3 regions of the Streptomyces sp. NPDC017890 genome follow, and region 1 is predicted to be linked to each of the others. Evidence: riboswitches for the same ligand, from Rfam matches in the RefSeq annotation. Region 1 holds a riboswitch; each other region holds the start of a gene.
What was found. Region 1 has a riboswitch for thiamine pyrophosphate ahead of thiC (phosphomethylpyrimidine synthase ThiC). Riboswitches for the same ligand answer to the same signal wherever they lie in the genome.

Region 1 (6,397 bases):
TGTGATCTGGTGTGTACGTTAAGCAAGATGCCACCAGTGTTAGAGGTTTGATTCCCGGACAGTCGACGGCGAATGACGGGGTAGGCGATGGGCGAGTCCGTACAGGCAGAGGTCATGATGAGCTTTCTCGTGTCCGAGGAGCTCTCTTTCCGCATTCCCGTGGAGCTGCGCTACGAGACCTGTGATCCCTATGCCGTGCGTCTGACCTTCCACCTGCCCGGGGACGCGCCGGTGACCTGGGCCTTCGGCAGGGAGTTGCTGGTCGACGGAGTGGGGCGGCCGTGTGGTGACGGAGACGTGCGTATCGCGCCGGTCGATCCCGAGCCGCTGGCGGAAGTGCTGATCCGCCTTCAGGTAGGCAGTGACCAGGCGCTGTTCCGTTCGTCCGCGGCGCCCTTGGTGGCCTTTCTCGACCGGACCGACAAGCTGGTGCCGCTGGGGCAGGAGGGCGCGCTCGCCGACTTCGACACCCACCTCGACGAGGCGCTGGACCGCATCCTGGCGGAGGAACAGAGCGCGGGCTGAACCGTTACGGCAGCCCTGCAGCGTTGGCGTAACGCTTCGCCGGGCCGGCTGCCGATGCGTTCAGCGCTTACGCCGCCGGCCCCGCCCGCGTACGGGAGCCGTCGCACCGGCCCCCGGCGTCACCACGGCGGCCTGTGACACCGGTCGGTCGCCAGGCCGGTCGGCCGACACGACGAGTGCCGCGAGTGCCGTGGTGACCGGAACAGACGCCACCAGGCCGATCGAACCGACCAGCGTGCGCACGATCTCCTCCGCGACCAACTCGCTGTTGGCGACCGTTCCCACGCCGCTCTGCGCGATCGAGAACAGCAGCAGCAGTGGCAGCGCGGCGCCGGCGTAGGCGAGGACGAGCGTGTTGACGACCGAGGCGATGTGGTCGCGGCCGATACGGATGCCCGCGCGGTACAGCCCGCGCCAACCCATCGTCGGGTTGGCCTCGTGAAGTTCCCAGACCGCCGAGGTCTGGGTGACCGTCACGTCGTCGAGGACACCGAGCGAACCGATGATGACCCCGGCGAGCAGCAGGCCGCTCATGTCGATCGTCGGGTACAGGCCGTGGATGAGGCCGGTGTTGTCGTCCGTGTTCCCGGTGAGTGCGGCCCAGCCGATGAACAACGACCCGAGAAGACCGATCAGCAGCAACGAGATCAGGGTGCCGAGAACCGCCACGGACGTACGGGCCGACAGGCCGTGGCACAGGTACAGCGCGATCAGCATGATGGCGCTGGACCCGACGACCGCCACGACGAGCGGGTTCGAGCCTTGCAGGATCGCGGGCAGGATGAAGAAGTTGAGCAGCAGGAAGCTGATGGCCAGCGAGACCAGGGCCATGAGGCCGCGCAGCCGTCCGACGACCACGACGGCGAGCGCGAAGATACCGGCGAGCAGGGCCAGCGGGACCGTTCGGTTGATGTCGGTCACCGAGTACTGCAGGTCCTCCGGCGCGGAGGGCTCGTAGGCGACCACTACCTTCTGGCCCTCGTGCAACTGGCGCGACTGGTCCGGCTGCACGATCTCGGTGAACGTGCGGCCCTTGTCATCGCCGCTGTCGACGCGGATCGTCGCCCGCTTGCAGTCGCCGTTCGCCTGCTGCACCGCGGAGGAGCCCTCGGCGGTAGAGGTGTCGCCGGTCGGGGGGACACCCGATGCGTTGACGGACTGGCAGCTCAGCTCGACCACCTTGGTGACGGTGCCCTGCTGCGTCTGCCGGTCGAAGCCCACCCCGGTGCGCTCGTGCGGCGGTGCGCCGCCCGGCCACAACACCGCGAGCCCGACCAGTACCGCCGCGGCGAACGGGATGAGGACGGCGGCGATGACCTTCCTCAGATGCCGGGAGACGGGCGTCGCCGGTCCGTGACTGTGGGCGTGCGAGTGCCCGTGGCCGTCACCGGCACCGTGGCCGCCGCCCGCACCATGGCCTCCCCCGTGCCCACCGAAACCACCGTGGCCGTCACCGGCACCGTGCCCGCCGCCCGCGTCATGTCTGCCACCGTCCGCGCCGTGAGGGCCTGCGGGGGTGTACCCGGCTTCAGGGCGGACGTTGCTGTCCTCGGCACTCGGACCGCGGCGGGGCTCGTGCGGCGGAAACGGGGGCTGCTGCGGTGTGGTCACCGGCCGATCATCGCAAGAACGAGGGGGGCCCTCTGTTCACCGCGCCCGAATTGACGCTAGCGTGGAGGCACCTTTGTACACGCGGGAGCTCGGAGCACCGGGCTGAGAGGGCGCTGACCTCCGTCCCAGCGATGTTTCACGGGAAACGTCACCGAAACCGAGTGATGTTTCCCACGAAGCGTCGGCAGACGGAAGCCGCTGCGTCGACCGCCGAACCTGTTACCGGGTAATGCCGGCGTAGGGAGTAGGTCTCATGACCATCAAGGACGCACGCACGCCTGCCTCCACACAGAACCCCGCCCAGGAGGAATCCACGGAGGCCGGGAAGTCCATCGGCTGGCACAAGGCGTACGTCGAGGGCTCGCGCCCCGACCTGCGGGTGCCGGTTCGTCAGGTGCATCTCACCAACGGGCAGTCGGTCACCCTCTACGACACTTCGGGCCCGTACACCGATCCACTCGTCGACACCGACGTCCGCAGGGGTCTGCAGCCGCTGCGGGAGAACTGGATCATCGCCCGCGGCGACACCGAGGAGTACGCGGGCCGTCCCGTCCGTCCCGAGGACGACGGAATCAAGCACACCTCCCCGCGCGGCGGTCTGCGTAATCTCGACGCCGTCTTCCCCGGACGGCCGCGTCAGCCGCGCCGGGGAAGGGACGGCAACGCGGTCACGCAGCTCGCGTACGCACGGCGGGGCGAGATCACGCCGGAGATGGAGTACGTCGCCGTACGGGAGAACGTCTCGCCGGAAGTGGTGCGTGAGGAGATCGCGGCGGGCCGTGCCGTACTCCCGGCCAACGTCAACCACCCGGAGATCGAACCGATGATCATCGGCAAGAAGTTCCTGGTGAAGGTCAACGCCAACATCGGCAACTCGGCTGTGACGTCCTCCATCGAAGAGGAGGTCGAGAAGATGACCTGGGCGACCCGGTGGGGCGCCGACACGGTCATGGACCTGTCCACCGGCCGCAACATCCACACCACTCGTGAGTGGGTGCTGCGCAACTCCCCCGTCCCCATCGGGACGGTGCCGCTCTACCAGGCGCTGGAGAAGGTCGACGGCCGGGCCGAGGAGCTGACCTGGGAGATCTACAAGGACACGGTCATCGAACAGGCCGAGCAGGGTGTGGACTACATGACGGTCCACGCGGGGGTGCGTCTGGCGTATGTGCCGCTCACCGCGAACCGCAAGACCGGCATCGTCTCGCGCGGCGGCTCGATCATGGCGGCGTGGTGCCTGGCGCACCACAGGGAGTCGTTCCTGTACGAGAACTTCGAGGAGCTGTGCGAGATCCTCGCCGCCTACGACGTCACCTACTCTCTCGGCGACGGCCTGCGGCCGGGTTCGATCGCGGACGCCAACGACGAGGCGCAGTTCGCGGAGTTGCGCACGCTCGGGGAACTCAACCGGATCGCGAAGCGTTTGAACGTTCAGACCATGATCGAAGGCCCGGGCCATGTCCCGATGCACAAGATCAAGGAGAACATCGACCTTCAGCAGGAGATCTGCGATGAAGCTCCGTTCTATACGCTCGGCCCCCTGACGACGGACGTCGCGCCGGCGTACGACCACATCACCTCCGGCATCGGTGCCGCGATGATCGCCTGGTGGGGCACGGCCATGCTCTGCTACGTCACGCCCAAGGAGCACCTGGGCCTGCCCAACCGTGACGACGTCAAGACCGGCGTCATCACCTACAAGATCGCCGCCCATGCCGCCGACCTCGCCAAGGGACATCCAGGTGCGCAGGAATGGGACGACGCGCTGTCCGACGCCCGCTTCGAGTTCCGGTGGGAGGACCAGTTCAATCTGGCTCTCGACCCGGACACGGCACGAGAGTTCCACGACGAGACACTGCCGGCCGAGCCCGCCAAGACGGCTCACTTCTGCTCCATGTGCGGGCCGAAGTTCTGTTCGATGAAGATCTCGCAGGACATCCGGCGTGAGCACGGAGGCAGCAAGACCGAGATCGAGGAGGGCATGGCCCAGAAGTCGAAGGAGTTCGCGGCCAGCGGGAACCGGGTGTACTTGCCGCTGGCCGACTGAGGTCCGTCGGCACCGGCCTCACGCTGAGCCACCCGGCGTAGTGCAACGGGGTGGCTCAGCGTGAGCCGGGGAACGCTGCCTGTTCAGGAGGGCTCGCCACCCCGAACGGGTTGTCGATCACGTAACGCCAGTATCCGTCCGGCCCACGGCGAGCCATGTCTGTCGCGGTATCCCCGATGTGGACCTGGCCGCTGTGGGCGGCGGTGCCGGCGATGGCGAAGTCGACGATCAGTAGAGCCAGGTCGCCGACGACGTTTGTGTGGCGTGGGGTCACCTCGTGGCACTGTGAGGCAGCGGAACACTGGGGGGATGCGTCATGTGTCAAGCGAACAGCCCCTCGACATGGGTAACCAAACGGAAACCCACGCGTGGGACGCGGAGTTGGTACCGGAGGGACGAGGTCACACCCGTCGGCCGGACGCCGGTTGCCCGGTGGAGGTCGCCGTCGCCTGCCCCTCCCCACCGACGGGCTCGGCTGGGCAGACTGGGCGCATGACAGCCACCTCCCTGAGCAAGGGCGCCAACCTCGGCGTCGACTCCCCTGCGGTGCGCGTCGAACTCGTCTGGTCCGCCGGACCGGGTGTGCCCGAGGTCGACGCCTCCGCGCTGCTGCTCACCTCGGCCGGACGTGTGCGGGACGACGGCGACTTCGTCTTCTACAACCAGCCACGCCACGCGTCCGACGCGGTGGAGCACCTGGGCAAGCAGAGTGGGCACGGTGCCGGCGCGGGTGTCACGACCGACGCGGTCGCAGTGGACCTGCGCTCGGTGGAACCGGCCGTCGACCGCATCGTCCTGTGCGCCTCGGCAGACGGCGGAACGTTCGGCCAGATCCCGGGGCTGTCACTCCGGCTGCTGGACGCCGGGACCCGCACCGAGCTGGCCCGGTTCGACATCACGGCCGGAACGGAGACCGCCCTGGTCGGCGGCGAGCTGTACCGGCGCCAGGGGAAGTGGAAGTTCCGCGCGGTGGGGCAGGGGTACGCCTCCGGGCTCGCGGGGCTGGCCACCGACTTCGGTATCAGCGTGGACGACACTCCCCCGGCGGTCGCGCCCACCGGCTCGTCAACGGCAGCGACTGCCCCGCCGCCCACCCCACCGGCCCCCCTGGCACCGTCCGTACCAGCGGCTGCCGCCGCCCCGCCCACCGCATCGGCCTCGCCCTCGGCGCCCCCCGCCGCCGGCCCCCGCCTCACCAAGGGCGAGGAACACCTTCCTGTCGACATGCGCAAGCGGTTGTCCCTGCGCAAGGAACAGGTCGCGGTCAGTCTGACCAAGCACGGGGCGGCCGGTGTCACGGCGCGCGTCATCCTGGTCCTGGACGCTTCCGGGTCCATGTCCTTCCTCTACTCCAAGGGCGTGGTCACAGACGTCGTGGAGCGGATGGCCGCCGTCGCCGCGCAGTTGGACGACGATGGGGAGATGCAGGCATGGACCTTCGCCTCGAACCCTGCGCGTCTGCCCGACCTCCGCCTGGGTGAGCTGCCCGAGTGGCTGCGGCTGCACGTGCGCGTGGGGGAGATCAGCCTCTTCCGCCGAGGCAGGAAGAAGGGCCTGCACCCCGAGCAGGTCGACATGCGGGCGGTCGGCATCCAGAATGAGGAACAGAAGGTGATCGCCGAGGTCCGGGCCTACGTCCGGGACAACCCGGCGTCGGCTCCGACCCTGGTGCTGTTCTTCTCCGACGGCGGTGTCTACCGCAACGCCGAGATCGAGCGCGAGCTGCGGGAGGCGGTGGAGGAACCGGTCTTCTGGCAGTTCGTGGGGCTCGGGCGGTCCAACTACGGGGTACTCGAGCGTTTCGACACCCTGCCGGGCCGCCGGGTCGACAACGTCGGCTTCTTCGCCGTGGACGACATCAGCACCGTCCCGGATCCGGAGCTGTACGACCGCCTGCTGTCCGAGTTCCCGTCCTGGATCGCTGCCGCCGGCCGGGCGGGCATCCTCTGATCCGTTGCCCGCCCGGGCCGGTGGCTACTCGGGCTGGTGTTCCGGGCCGCCGAAGTCCGGGCTGCTGTAGTCCGGACTCGAGTAGCGCGGACGCGGACCTGCCTCGGGCCCGCTTTCGGGGCTCGTGAAGCCGGGACGGCCATAGCCGAGGTGCGGCATGCGGCTGGTCGGCGCCGCCGGCCCCGTACGGTGCAGTGCCGTCGAGCTCGGATCGGCGAGTGCCTCCCGCAGGAAGGGCAGGATGCCGCGTTCCAGCAGGGCGTC
Region 2 (6,397 bases), on a different contig from region 1:
ACCGAGCCGCCGGAGGGCTACCTCAAGGACGTCACGGCGGGCCTCTTCGCGGCGTTCTACGTGCCCTTCCTGGCCACGTTCGTCGCGATGATGCTCATGGCGGACGACGGTGCGCGGCGCGTCCTGGTCTTCCTGGTGCTGACGGTCGTCAGCGACACCGGCGCCTACGCCGTCGGCTGGCGCTTCGGCAGGACCAAGCTCGCCCCGCGCATCAGCCCCGGCAAGACCCGTGAGGGCCTGCTCGGAGCGGTGGCGTTCGCGATGGCGGCCGGTGCGCTGTGCATGCAGTTCGTGATCGACGACGGCACCTGGTGGCAGGGTCTGCTGCTCGGCCTCGCGGTCGCCGTCAGCGCCACGCTGGGCGACCTCGGCGAGTCCATGATCAAGCGGGACCTCGGCATCAAGGACATGGGCACGCTGCTGCCGGGCCACGGGGGCATCATGGACCGCCTGGACTCGCTGCTGCCGACCGCGCCGGTGGTGTGGTTGCTGCTGGTGATCTTCGTCGGTTCGGGTTGACAGTCATCAGGTAGCCTGGAAGGGCCCGCGGCGTCTGGCTGCGGGCCCTTCCGTGTGTTCCCGCCGATGCGGGGACGATCCAGTGAGGTCTCCTGGCTTCGGCATGGCTCTGCCGTCCTCCCCGCCGACGCGGGGATGTTGCCACAGGCCCGCCGTCCGTCATGAGGAGTTGTCCGACCGTGGCCCGTCCCGTCCCAGGTGAGCTCACCTTCGCTGCACCCCGCGGAGCGAAGCGGCCGCCGCGGCACCTCGCCGACCTCACGCCCGCCGAGCGCAAGGAGGCCGTCGCCGCGATCGGCGAGAAGCCGTTCCGCGCCAAGCAGCTCTCGCAGCACTACTTCGCGCGGTACGCGCACGCCCCCGAGCAGTGGACCGACATCCCGGCCGGCTCGCGCCAGGGACTCCAGGAGGCCCTGCTGCCCGAGCTGATGACCGTCGTACGGCATCTGTCGACCGACCAGGGCACCACGCGCAAGACGCTGTGGAAGCTGTTCGACGGGACGCTCGTCGAGTCGGTCCTCATGCGCTACCCGGACCGGGTGACCATGTGCATCAGCTCCCAGGCGGGCTGCGGCATGAACTGCCCGTTCTGTGCCACGGGGCAGGCGGGCCTGGACCGGAACCTGTCCACCGCCGAGATCGTGCACCAGATCGTGGACGGAATGCGCGCCCTGCGGGACGGCGAGGTCCCCGGGGGACCGGCCCGGCTGAGCAACATCGTGTTCATGGGCATGGGCGAGCCCCTCGCCAACTACAACCGTGTCGTCGGTTCCATCCGCCGCCTCACCGACCCGGAGCCCGACGGACTGGGCCTCTCCCAGCGCGGCATCACCGTCTCCACGGTCGGCCTCGTCCCGGCCATCCACCGCTTCACCGGCGAGGGGTTCAAGTGCCGCCTCGCCATCTCGCTGCACGCGCCCGACGACGAGCTGCGCGACACCCTGGTCCCCGTCAACACGCGCTGGAAGGTGCGTGAGGTGCTGGACGCCGGATTCGAGTACGCGGCCACCTCCGGGCGCCGGCTGTCGATCGAGTACGCGCTGATCCGGGACATCAACGACCAGGCGTGGCGCGGTGACCGGCTCGGGCGGCTGCTCAAGGGCAGGCCCGTGCACGTCAACCTCATCCCGCTCAACCCCACGCCCGGCTCGAAGTGGACCGCGTCGCGGCCCGAGGACGAGAAGGCGTTCGTGGAGGCGATCGCGGCGCACGGTGTGCCGGTGACGATCCGGGACACCCGTGGGCAGGAGATCGACGGGGCGTGTGGTCAGCTCGCCGCGAGCGAGCGGTAACCTGACCGGCGTCGTACATCGTCGTACGACAGCTTCGTACAGAAGTTCATACGGAAGTACATCTTCATATTCCGACAGGGGAGCGCCACAGCGCTGAGAGTGCGGCACCGGCCGCAGACCCTCCGAACCTGGCCCAGGTCATTCTGGGTAGGGAGATCGGTCACCACTCGAGCTGTTGCGCCCTGCCCGGGACCCTCGCCAGGGGTTTCGGGCGGGGCCGCGTCTTCTCCTGGTCACCCAGGAGGAATTCAGTGAGCATCACCAAGAAGGCCACCGTCCTGGCCCTCGGGCTCGGCATGGTCGGCGGCCTGGCCGCCTGCGGATCGTCCGGCGACGACGGCCGGGGCGCCGGCGACTCCAAGACCGTGACCCTGGTCAGCCACAACTCGTGGGCCGTGTCGAAGGACGTCATCGCCGCCTTCGAGAAGAGCTCCGGCTACAAGGTCCGGGTCCTGGAGGACGGCGACGCCGGGCAGGCCGTCAACAAGGCCGTCCTCACCAAGGACAACCCGCAGGGCGACGTCTTCTTCGGCGTGGACAACACGCTGCTGTCCCGCGCGCTCGACAACGGGCTGTTCCAGCCGTACGAGGCGAAGGGATCCGACCTGGTCCTCCCCGAGTACCGGACCGACCAGGACAAGCACCGGGTCACTCCCGTCACCACCGGCGACGTCTGCGTCAACTACGACAAGGCCTACTTCAGCGAGCACAAGCTGACCCCGCCGGACTCCTTCGACGACCTGGTCAAGCCCGAGTACAGGAACCTGCTCGTCACCGAGAACGCGGGCAGTTCCTCGCCCGGCCTCGGCTTCCTGCTCGGCACCGCCGCCGAGTACGGCGACCAGGGCTGGGAGGACTACTGGAAGAAGCTGAAGGCGAACGGCGTCAAGGTCGTCGACAGCTGGGAGCAGGCGTACAACGAGGAGTTCTCCGGCTCGTCCGGCGGCAAGAAGGCCAAGGGCGACCGCCCGCTCGTCGTCTCCTACGCCTCGTCCCCGCCCGCCGAGGTCATCTACGCCGACCCGCAGCCGGCCACCGCGCCGACGGGTGTCGCCACCGGCACCTGCTTCCGCCAGGTCGAGTACGCGGGTCTGCTGAGCAACGCCGGGAACCCCGAGGGCGGCAAGGCACTCCTCGACTTCCTGCTCGGCAAGGAGTTCCAGGACGACATGCCGCTGAACATGTTCGTGTACCCGGTGCGGGAGGGAGCGGAGATTCCCGAGGCGTTCCGGAAGTACGGGCCGCAGGCCGAGGACCCGCGGACCATGGACCCGGCGAAGATCGCCGACAACCGCGACCAGTGGGTCAAGTCGTGGACCTCACTCGTACTGAAGTAGCCGGGCGCCGGCGCCGCACGGGGAACGTGGCGCGGCCGGCCCTGATGGCCGTGCCCGTGGCGTTCTTCGCGGTGTTCTTCGCCTACCCCGTCGCCGCGATCGTCGCGCGCGGACTGGAGATCGACGGCACCTGGCGGTTCGGGCGGATCGGGGAGGTGCTCGCGCAGTCCGACGTGCGGCACGTGCTGTGGTTCACCACCTGGCAGGCGCTGGCCTCCACCGCGCTCACCCTGCTGATCGCCCTGCCGGGCGCCTATGTCTTCGCCCGCCTCGACTTCCCCGGCAAGCAGGTGCTGCGGGCGGTGGTGACCGTGCCGTTCGTGTTGCCGACGGTCGTCGTCGGTACGGCGTTCCTGGCACTGGTGGGGCGGGGCGGGCTGCTCGACGGGCTGTGGGGCGTACGGCTGGACACCACCGTGTGGGCGATCCTCCTCGCGCACGTCTTCTTCAACTACGCCGTCGTCGTACGCACCGTCGGCGGCCTCTGGTCGCAGCTCGACCCGCGGCAGGAGGAGGCGGCGCGGATGCTCGGCGCCTCGCGGCTGAGGGCCTGGCGGCAGGTGACACTGCCCGCGCTCGCGCCGGCCGTGGCCGCCGCCGCGCTGATGGTGTTCCTGTTCACCTTCACCTCCTTCGGCGTGGTCCAGATCCTCGGTGGGCCCGCCTTCTCCACCCTGGAGGTGGAGATCTACCGGCAGACCTCCCAGATCTTCGACCTGTCCACGGCCGCCGTGCTGACGCTGATCCAGTTCGCCGCGGTGGCCGCCATCCTCGCCGTGCACGCCTGGTCGGTACGGCGGCGGGAGACGGCCCTGCGCCTGGTCGACGCGGCCACGACCGCGCGCCGGCCGCGCGGGACCGGGCAGTGGGCGCTGCTGGCCGGGGTTCTGATCACCGTCGCCGTGCTGCTGGTGCTGCCGCTCGCCGTGCTCGTCCAGCGGTCGCTGGGCGCGCCCGGCTTCGGCTACTACCGGGCGCTGACCCGGGAGGACGGCGGCACCTTCCTCGTCCCGCCCATCGAGGCGATCGGCAACTCCCTCCAGTACGCAGTCGCCGCCACCGCCATCGCCGTGGTGATCGGCGCGCTGGCCGCCACCGCGCTCACCCGCCGCGACGCGGGCCGCTTCGTACGCGGCTTCGACGCGCTGCTGATGCTGCCGCTCGGGGTGTCCGCCGTGACGGTCGGCTTCGGGTTCCTGATCGCGCTGGACGAACCCCCGCTGGACCTCCGGGCGTCCTGGATCCTGGTGCCGCTGGCGCAGGCACTGGTCGGGGTCCCGTTCGTCGTCCGGACCATGCTGCCGGTGCTGCGGGCGGTGGACGTACGGCTGCGGGAGGCGGCGGCGGTGCTCGGCGCGTCGCCGTGGCGGGTGTGGCGGGAGGTCGACCTGCCGATGGTGCGGCGGGCCCTGCTGGTCGCGGCCGGGTTCGCCTTCGCGGTGTCGCTCGGGGAGTTCGGGGCGACCGTGTTCATCGCGCGGCCCGACAACCCGACGCTGCCGGTCGCGGTGGCACGACTGCTGGGGCGGCCCGGGGACATGAACTACGGCCAGGCGATGGCCCTTTCGACGATTCTGATGCTGGTGTGCGCGGTGGCCCTGGTGGTGCTGGAGCGGCTGCGGACCGACCGGAGCGGGGAGTTCTAGGGATGCGGGAGTTTCGGGAGATGGAGCTTCCAGGGATGCGGGAGACCCAGGGATGCTGCTGAACCTTGAGGGCGCGACGGTCCGCTTCGGCGGGCGGGCCGTGCTCGACGCCGTCGACCTGGATGTCGCCGAGCACGAGGTGGTGTGCGTGCTCGGGCCCAGCGGCAGCGGCAAGTCGACGCTGCTGCGGGCGGTCGCCGGGCTCCAGCCGCTGGACGCCGGACGGGTGACGCTCGACGGGCGGGACCAGTCCGGGGTGCCCGCGCACAAGCGCGAGGTCGGGCTGATGTTCCAGGACCACCAGCTGTTCCCGCAGCGGGACGTGGCCGGAAACATCGCCTTCGGGCCGCGGATGCGTGGCGCCTCCCGCACCGGACAGCGGGAACGGGTGGCGGAGTTGCTGGAACTGGTCGGGCTGCCGGGAGCCGCCCGCCGGTCCGTGGCCGCGCTCTCCGGCGGTGAGCAGCAGCGGGTGGCGCTGGCCCGCGCCCTCGCGCCCCGGCCCCGCCTGCTGATGCTGGACGAGCCGCTCGGCCAGCTCGACCGCTCGCTGCGGGAGCGGCTCGTGGTGGAACTGCGCGAGCTGTTCGGCCGGCTGGGCACCACCGTGCTCGCCGTGACCCACGACCAGGGCGAGGCATTCGCGCTCGCCGACCGGGTCGTCGTGATGCGGGACGGGCGGATCGCCCAGTCGGGGACGCCCCTGGAGGTGTGGCAGCGGCCGGCCGACGCCTTCGTGGCCCGCTTCCTCGGCTTCGACAACGTGGTGGAGGCGACCGTCGCCGGACAGGTCGCCGGCACCCCGTGGGGCAAGGTGCCGGTCCCCGAGGACGCTCCGCAGGGGGCCCGGACCCTGCTCGTCAGGCCCGCCGGGGTGCGCATGGTGCCCGCCGGCGCGGGGCTGCGCTGCACGGTCACCGCCCGCACCTTCCGGGGCACCCACGTCGCCGTCCACCTCCAGCCCGAGGACGCGCCGCGCCTGGAGGCGGCGTGTGCGCTGCGGGCGGCGCCTGAGGTGGGGGACGTGGTCGGGGTGGAGTTCGACGTGGCGGAAACCGTCGTGCTCGGATGATCGTCCCGCTCGTAGGGTGACGGGCATGACACTCCTCGCCCATGACCGCTACTGCGACGAAACAGCCCACCAGGCAGGCCGGTTCAGGTCCGTGCTGTCGACGGGCGCCGACCTGTCCGCCACCGTGCCGACCTGCCCGGACTGGACCCTGGAGGACCTGGTGCGGCACGTCGGCCGCGCACTGCGCTGGACGGAACTGCTCGTCCGCACCCGCGCGGAGGAGGACGTCCCGATCGACCGGGTGCCGGGAGCCGCGGGCCCCGGCACCCGGGGGGACGCGGCGGCCCTGGACGCATGGCTGGCCGAGTCCGCCGCGACGGTCGTGCAGGCGCTGCGGGAGGCCGGGCCGGACGGGCGGGCGTGGTCGTGGTCCGGGGACCACACCGCGGGCTTCTGGGCCCGCCGGATGACGCACGAACTCGTCGTCCACGGGGCGGACGCGGCACTCGCGGCGGACCGGCCGTTCGAGGCGGTCGCGGCCGAGGTGGCGGCGGACGCCATCGACGAGTGGCTGGACATCGTGCGGTTCGT
Region 3 (6,397 bases), on a different contig from region 1:
CTGCGGGTTGCGGGCGGTCGCCGAGGCGACCAGCTCGTCCAGCTCGTAAGCCATCCCCGGCACGGCGGCCGACGGCGGCGGCACGTCCTCGTGCAGATGCTTGTAGAGCACCTGGGCGGGGGAGTCCCCGTCGTGCGGCTTGGCACCGGTGAGCATCTCGTGCAGCATCACGCCGCACGCGTACACGTCGACCCTCGGATCGGCGGCGCCGTGCTCGATCTGCTCGGGCGCCAGGTAGGAGACGGTGCCGAGGACGGCTCCGGTGGTGCTGGTGACCGTGTCGACGGCCCGGACCAGGCCGAAGTCGGCGACCTTGACCCGGCCGTCGTCCCCTATCAGGACGTTCTCCGGCTTCATGTCCCGGTGCACGAACCCGGCCCGGTGCGCGGCGCCGAGCGCGGCCAGCACCGGCTCCAGGATGTCCAGCGCGGCCCGCGGCCGGAGCGCCCCGCGCTCGCGCAGCACGTCGCGCAGGGTGCAGCCGGCGACGTACTCCATGGCCAGGTAGACGTACGCTCCCTCGGCCCCTTGGTCGAACACCTGCACGACGTTGGGGTGGTCGAGGCGGGCCACCGACTTCGCCTCGCGGATGAACCGCTCCACGAAGGTGGCGTCGGCCGCGAGCGTCGGGTGCATCACCTTCAGCGCGAGCACGCGGTCCAGGCGGGTGTCCACGGCCCGGTAGACCGTGGCCATCCCGCCGACCGCGATCCGCGCCTCGACGCGGTACCGGCCGTCGAGCATCTGCCCGACGAGAGGGTCCTGAAGGGTCGTGTCCACGCAGGTGAGTCTACGAGCCACCACGGACACCCGGCGCCGCCGCCGACGGCCGGGGGCGGTACTGCAGCGGACCTGTGACGCTTCTTACGCCCCTGCGCGGCCGGCCACCGACGGCGTGGACCCGCACGAACGGCACGACAGCGCGGCACTACCGAAAAGCGGGCCGCTCCGGATCGAGAACCGCCAGCCCCTCCGCGGGAGACGACGCCTCGGCGAAGTGCCGCCGCGGGATCCGCCCGGCCCGCCGGGCCAGCCTCCCCGCCTCCACGGCGAACCGCATCCCCTCCGCCATGAGGACCGGCTCCTGCGCCCGCGTCACCGCCGAGGCGAGCATCACACCCGCACAGCCCAGTTCCATCGCCAGCGCCACGTCCGACGCCGTACCGGCCCCCGCGTCCAGAATCACCGGCACGCGCGCGTGCTCCACGATCAGCTCGAAGTTGTGCGGGTTGCGGATGCCGAGCCCCGACCCGATCGGCGAGCCGAGCGGCATGATCGCCGAGCACCCGACGTCCTCCAGCTTCCGCGCGAGGACCGGGTCGTCGTTCGTGTACGGCAGCACCGTGAACCCGTCGTCGACCAGTGTCTCCGCCGCGTCCAGCAGCTCGATCGGGTCCGGCAGCAGGGTGCGCTCGTCGGCGATGACCTCCAGCTTGACCAGGTCGGTGCCGAGGGCCTCGCGCGCGAGTCGCGCGGTGAGGACGGCCTCCCCGGCGGTGAAGCAGCCGGCCGTGTTCGGCAGCACCCGGATGCCGAGCTTCTCCAGCACCGACAGCACGGACCCGTGTACGGAGGCGTTCACGCGCCGCATCGCGACGGTCGTCAGCTCCGTCCCGGACGCCACCAGCGCGCGCTCCAGCACGTCGAGGCTGGGCGCCCCGCCGGTACCCATGATCAGGCGGGACCCGTACGCCGTACCGCCGAGGACAAAGGGATCGTCGGCCATGGTCAGCCTCCTTGGACGGCGGTGAGGACTTCGACGCGGTCGCCGTCGGCCAGCGCGGTGACGGACCACCGCGCGCGCGGGACGACGGTTTCGTTGAGGGCGGCGGCCACTCCGGACGGCGCCGCGGTGAGCGCACCCACCAGGGCGTCCAGGGCCGTACCGGGAGCCACCTCGCGGGGCTCGCCGTTGACGGAGATGTTCATGCGGGCTGCTCCGAGAGTGCGGGGGCGGCGTCGAAGCGCCGCGGGGTGAAGGGGCGGGCCTCGGCCGGCAGTTCCCCGGTGGTCAGGGCGTCCGCCATGACGTCGCCGGTGACCGGGGTGAGCAGGACGCCGTTGCGGTAGTGCCCGGTGGCCAGCAGCAGGCCGTCCAGCCCGGTCGGGCCGAGCAGCGGGGCGTTGTCCGGGGAGCAGGGGCGCAGACCCGCCCGGGTCTCCGTCAGGGGCAGCTCGGTGATGCCGGGGACCAGCTCGTGGGCGTCGCGCAGCAGCTCGTAGACGCCGCCCGCGGTGACCGTCGTGTCCCAGCCCAGTTCCTCGCTGGTGGCGCCGACGACCAGCTCGCCGCTCTCCCGGGGCACCAGGTAGAGCGGGTTGCCGCGGACCACGGCACGCACCGTCCGGCTCAGCAGCGGCCCGTGCGTCCGCGGCATCGCCAGCCGCAGCACCTGCCCCTTCACGGGCCGCACCGGCGGCAGCAGGGCCTCCGGCACGCCCGTCAGCCGTCCGCTCAGGCTGCCGCCGGCCAGGACCACCTGCCCGGCCTCCAGGGCCGTGCCGTCGGCCGTGACGATCCCCGTGACCCGCTCGCCGCCGCCCCCGACGGTGAGCCGGTCGGCCCACACCCGGTGGAAGACGACGCCCGTGCGTTCGCAGGCGGCCACGAGTGCCCCGGCGAGGCATCGGGGGTCGATCTGATGGTCGCCGTCCACCCGCAGCCCGCCGCGCACACCCGGCGCGAGCATCGGCTCCAGGCGTCGGCACTCGCGCCCCGACAGCCATTCGGACTCCAGGCCCGAGCGCTGCTGGAGCGCGTGCAGTTCCCGCAGGTGGGCACGGTCGTCGGCGTCCAGTGCGACGGCGAGGGTGCCGCACCTGCGGTAACCGAGGTCGTGGCCGGTGAGGTCGGTCAGCTCGGCGGCGAACTCCGGGTAGCGGCGGGCGGAGGCGAGGTTCAGGGCGAGCAGCGTCTGCTCGCCGTAGTGCAGTTCCGTGACGGCGGCCAGCATCCCGGCCGCCACCTGGGCCGCCCCGCCGCCCGGTTCGGGGTCGACGAGGGCCGTGACGAGCCCGCGCTGCGCGGCCCGCCAGGCCGTGACCAGGCCGATGATCCCACCGCCGACGACGAGGACGTCCGGCGTACGCGACGGTGGCGAGGCCGTCGCGGCCGGTGCGGCCGATCTGGCAGCGGAAGCGGAAGTCGGTGGTGACGACATGGGCGTCCAGCCCCTCCCTTCGCCGGCATGACCCGGATCAGGTTCGTACGGTCGGAGGCCGCCAGCCTCCCTCTCAGCCCGGTGCGTCCGGGCTCCCGCGAGTGCTTTACGTTGGCCACCCTAGCCCGCAGCCCATCGCACTCGTAAGGGAGCCTCCACCCGTGGCGCGTTCACTCGACGGTCTCGTTCTCGCCCCTGTCACCGACCAGGCGCCCGGCCAGGTGGGCACGCGCACCCGGTTCACCTATCACGAGCAGGACGGCGCCGTATGGGCCGAGTACGCGGGCGGCGACGTCGTCCGCGGCCGCCTGGTGGGCAGCCGGGAGGGCGACCGTCTCGACTTCCGCTACGTGCAGCTCAAGACCGACGGCGCCACGTCGTCGGGACACTGCGTGTCGACCGTCGTCGAGCTGCCGGACGGGCGCGTGCGCCTGGAGGAGACCTGGGAGTGGGAGTCGCAGCGGGGCAGCGGGACCAGCGTTGTGGAGCAGGTCACCGCGCACGGGCACTGACCGGCGGATCGCCAGGTGTCTATGGTGATCAGGTGAGCGAGCAGACGCAGGAGCGGGCCCGGGAACGGGAAGCGGACGCGGAGCGCCGCGTGGTCGTCGTGGGCGCGGGCATGGCGGGGGTGCAGACCGCCGTCGCCCTGCGGGAGCAGGGCTTCACCGGCACCGTGACACTGATCGGCGCGGAGCCGCACCAGCCGTACGACCGCCCCCCGCTGTCCAAGGCCGTCCTGCTCGGCACGGCCGAGGGCTCCGCCTTCGACGTCGACTTCGAGGCCCTCGGCATCACCCTGCGGCTCGGCTGCGAGGCCCTGGGCGTCCGCCAAGGCGCGCACGTACTCGACACCTCCGCGGGGCCCGTGCCGTACGACGTCCTCGTCCTCGCGACCGGCGCCGAACCGATCCGGCTGCCCGGCTCGGAGGGGGTGCCCGGCGTGCACCTGCTGCGCACCCTGGACGACGCCGAACGGCTGCGCCCGGTGCTCGCCCGGCAGCACGACATCGTGGTCGTCGGCGCGGGCTGGATCGGTGCCGAGTTCGCCACCGCCGCGCGCGAGGCGGGCTGCGCGGTGACCGTCGTGGAAGCCGCGGGACGGCCCCTCGCCGACGCGCTGCCCGACGAGGTCGCCGCGCCGATGGCGGCCTGGTACGCCGACGCCGGCGCCGTACTGCGCACGCACGCGCGCGTGGAACGCGTCGAGCCCGGCGGCCCGGGGGAGCCCGGCCACGTGGTGCTCGACGACGGCTCGCGGCTGCCCGCCGGCGCGGTCGTCGTAGGCATCGGCGCCCGGCCCGCCACCACGTGGCTCGCCGGCTCCGGGGTCGACCTCGGCGCGCACGGGGAGGTTCTGGCCGACGACCGCCTGCGCACCTCGATGCCGGACGTCTACGCGGTCGGCGACTGCGCCTCCTTCCCCTCCGGCCGCTACGGCGAGCGGCTGCTCGTGCACCACTGGGACAACGCCCTCCAGGGCCCGCGCACGGTCGCCGAGAACGTCATCGGCGCCACCACCGGCGAGGCCCCGGCGGCCTACGATCCGGTGCCGTACTTCTGGTCCGAGCAGTTCGGCCGCTTCGTCCAGTACGCCGGTCACCACACGGACGCCGACACCACTCTGTGGCGCGGCGACCCCTCGGGACCCGCCTGGACGGTCTGCTGGCTGCGCGAGGACCGCCTGGTCGCCCTGCTGGCGGTGGGCCGCCCCCGGGACCTGGCCCAGGGCAGACGCCTGATCCAGGCGGGCGCGACGATGGACCCGCGGCTGCTGGCCGATCCGGCCAGGCCGCTGAAGGCGGCGGCCGCGTAGTCCGCCCACGTTCACCCGTTTTCCGCACTCCGACCGGCCCGGCCCGCCGGCCGTTGCGCGCTCTCCGGTCCGGTTCGCCGGCCCGGGTCGGACGGGTCCGGCTTCCGACTGTCAGTGCCAGATGGCAGGCTTGAGCCGTGACCGAGATTGACGCAAAGATCGATGCTCTCGTGCCTGCCTGGCTCACCGTCCCCGACATCGCCGAGATGCTCGGCGTCGAGGTGACCCGCGTACGCCAGCTGATCAAGGAAGGCCAGCTCATCGCCGTACGCCGCGGTGAGAACCGCGCGCTGCACATTCCCGCGGCCTTCATCGACGAGGACAAGGTCGTCAAGGGCCTGGTCGGGACCCTGACGCTGCTGCGGGACGACGGCTTCACGGCCGAGGAGATGCTGGAGTGGCTCTTCACGCCCGACGAGACCCTGCCCGGCACCCCCGCGCAGGCGCTGAGCGAGAACCGCGGCACGGAGGTGAAGCGCCGCGCCCAGGCGCTCGCCGTCTGACCTGACACACACCGTTCAACGCACGGGCCGCGGCGCCACCGCGGCCCGTGAGCAACAGCCGTGCGGCCCACGCGGGCCCACGCCACCGAACCTGGGGGACCCGTATGCCCGACACCGACGCCACCGCCCGCGCCCGGCTCGCCGACGCCCGGCTCTACCTGTGCACGGACGCCCGCCGCGACCAGGGCGACCTGCCCGAGTTCCTGGACGCGGTGCTGGCCGGTGGCGTCGACATCGTGCAGCTGCGGGACAAGGGCATGGAGGCGGGGGAGGAGCTGGAGCACCTCGAGGTCTTCGCCGACGCCTGCGCCCGCCACGGCAAGCTCCTCGCGGTGAACGACCGGGCGGATGTCGCCCACGCGGCCCGCGCCGACGTGCTGCACCTCGGGCAGGGCGACCTGCCGGTGCCCGCCGCCCGGGCGATCCTCGGCGACGACGTCCTCGTCGGCCGCTCCACGCACGCCGAGTCCGAGGCCGCAGCGGCCGCCGTCCAGGACGGCGTGGACTACTTCTGCACCGGCCCGTGCTGGCCGACCCCCACCAAGCCAGGCCGCCACGCACCCGGACTCGGCCTGGTCCGCCACACGGCGTCCCTGGGCACCGACCGCCCGTGGTTCGCCATCGGCGGCATCGACCTCGGCAACCTCGACGAGGTGCTGGCGGCGGGCGCCCGGCGCGTCGTCGTCGTCCGCGCGATCACCGCGGCGGACGACCCGGGCGCGGCGGCCGCCGAGTTCGCGAAGCGGCTGCGGCAGGCGTAGGGCCGGGGCCCGTCCCCGGCGGGTACTGGCGGGTGCCGGAGGCATGTGTCGGAGGAGTGTGTCCAAGGGGTGGACAACAACTCGACAATGCGGACAAATGTCCCGCATCCGGTTGGGTGACCGCCGCCCGCCTGGCTAACCTGCCCGTATGGCCCT

Region 2: another riboswitch for thiamine pyrophosphate. It lies ahead of ACH4F2_RS15045 (thiamine ABC transporter substrate binding subunit); the one in region 1 lies ahead of thiC (phosphomethylpyrimidine synthase ThiC).
Region 3: another riboswitch for thiamine pyrophosphate. It lies ahead of thiO (glycine oxidase ThiO); the one in region 1 lies ahead of thiC (phosphomethylpyrimidine synthase ThiC).

The regions. Positions count from the first base shown of each region.
Region 1 is NZ_JBIRHU010000015.1:183,438-189,834, reverse strand. It holds gene ACH4F2_RS21190 (SsgA family sporulation/cell division regulator) at 88-525, shown strand; gene ACH4F2_RS21185 (YibE/F family protein) at 586-2,136, opposite strand; TPP riboswitch at 2,208-2,397, shown strand; gene thiC (phosphomethylpyrimidine synthase ThiC) at 2,390-4,183, shown strand; gene ACH4F2_RS21175 (hypothetical protein) at 4,239-4,457, opposite strand; gene ACH4F2_RS21170 (VWA domain-containing protein) at 4,676-6,133, shown strand; gene ACH4F2_RS21165 (hypothetical protein) at 6,158-6,397, opposite strand, start outside.
Region 2 is NZ_JBIRHU010000010.1:62,271-68,667, reverse strand. It holds gene ACH4F2_RS15055 (phosphatidate cytidylyltransferase) at 1-519, shown strand, start outside; gene rlmN (23S rRNA (adenine(2503)-C(2))-methyltransferase RlmN) at 699-1,811, shown strand; TPP riboswitch at 1,878-1,983, shown strand; gene ACH4F2_RS15045 (thiamine ABC transporter substrate binding subunit) at 2,063-3,148, shown strand; gene ACH4F2_RS15040 (ABC transporter permease) at 3,193-4,794, shown strand; gene ACH4F2_RS15035 (ABC transporter ATP-binding protein) at 4,847-5,866, shown strand; gene ACH4F2_RS15030 (maleylpyruvate isomerase family mycothiol-dependent enzyme) at 5,892-6,397, shown strand, end outside.
Region 3 is NZ_JBIRHU010000011.1:227,941-234,337, reverse strand. It holds gene pknB (Stk1 family PASTA domain-containing Ser/Thr kinase) at 1-780, opposite strand, end outside; gene ACH4F2_RS17085 (thiazole synthase) at 929-1,726, opposite strand; gene thiS (sulfur carrier protein ThiS) at 1,729-1,929, opposite strand; gene thiO (glycine oxidase ThiO) at 1,926-3,161, opposite strand; TPP riboswitch at 3,159-3,270, opposite strand; gene ACH4F2_RS17070 (hypothetical protein) at 3,323-3,673, shown strand; gene ACH4F2_RS17065 (NAD(P)/FAD-dependent oxidoreductase) at 3,706-4,977, shown strand; gene ACH4F2_RS17060 (Rv2175c family DNA-binding protein) at 5,115-5,480, shown strand; gene thiE (thiamine phosphate synthase) at 5,585-6,241, shown strand; gene metF (methylenetetrahydrofolate reductase [NAD(P)H]) at 6,390-6,397, shown strand, end outside.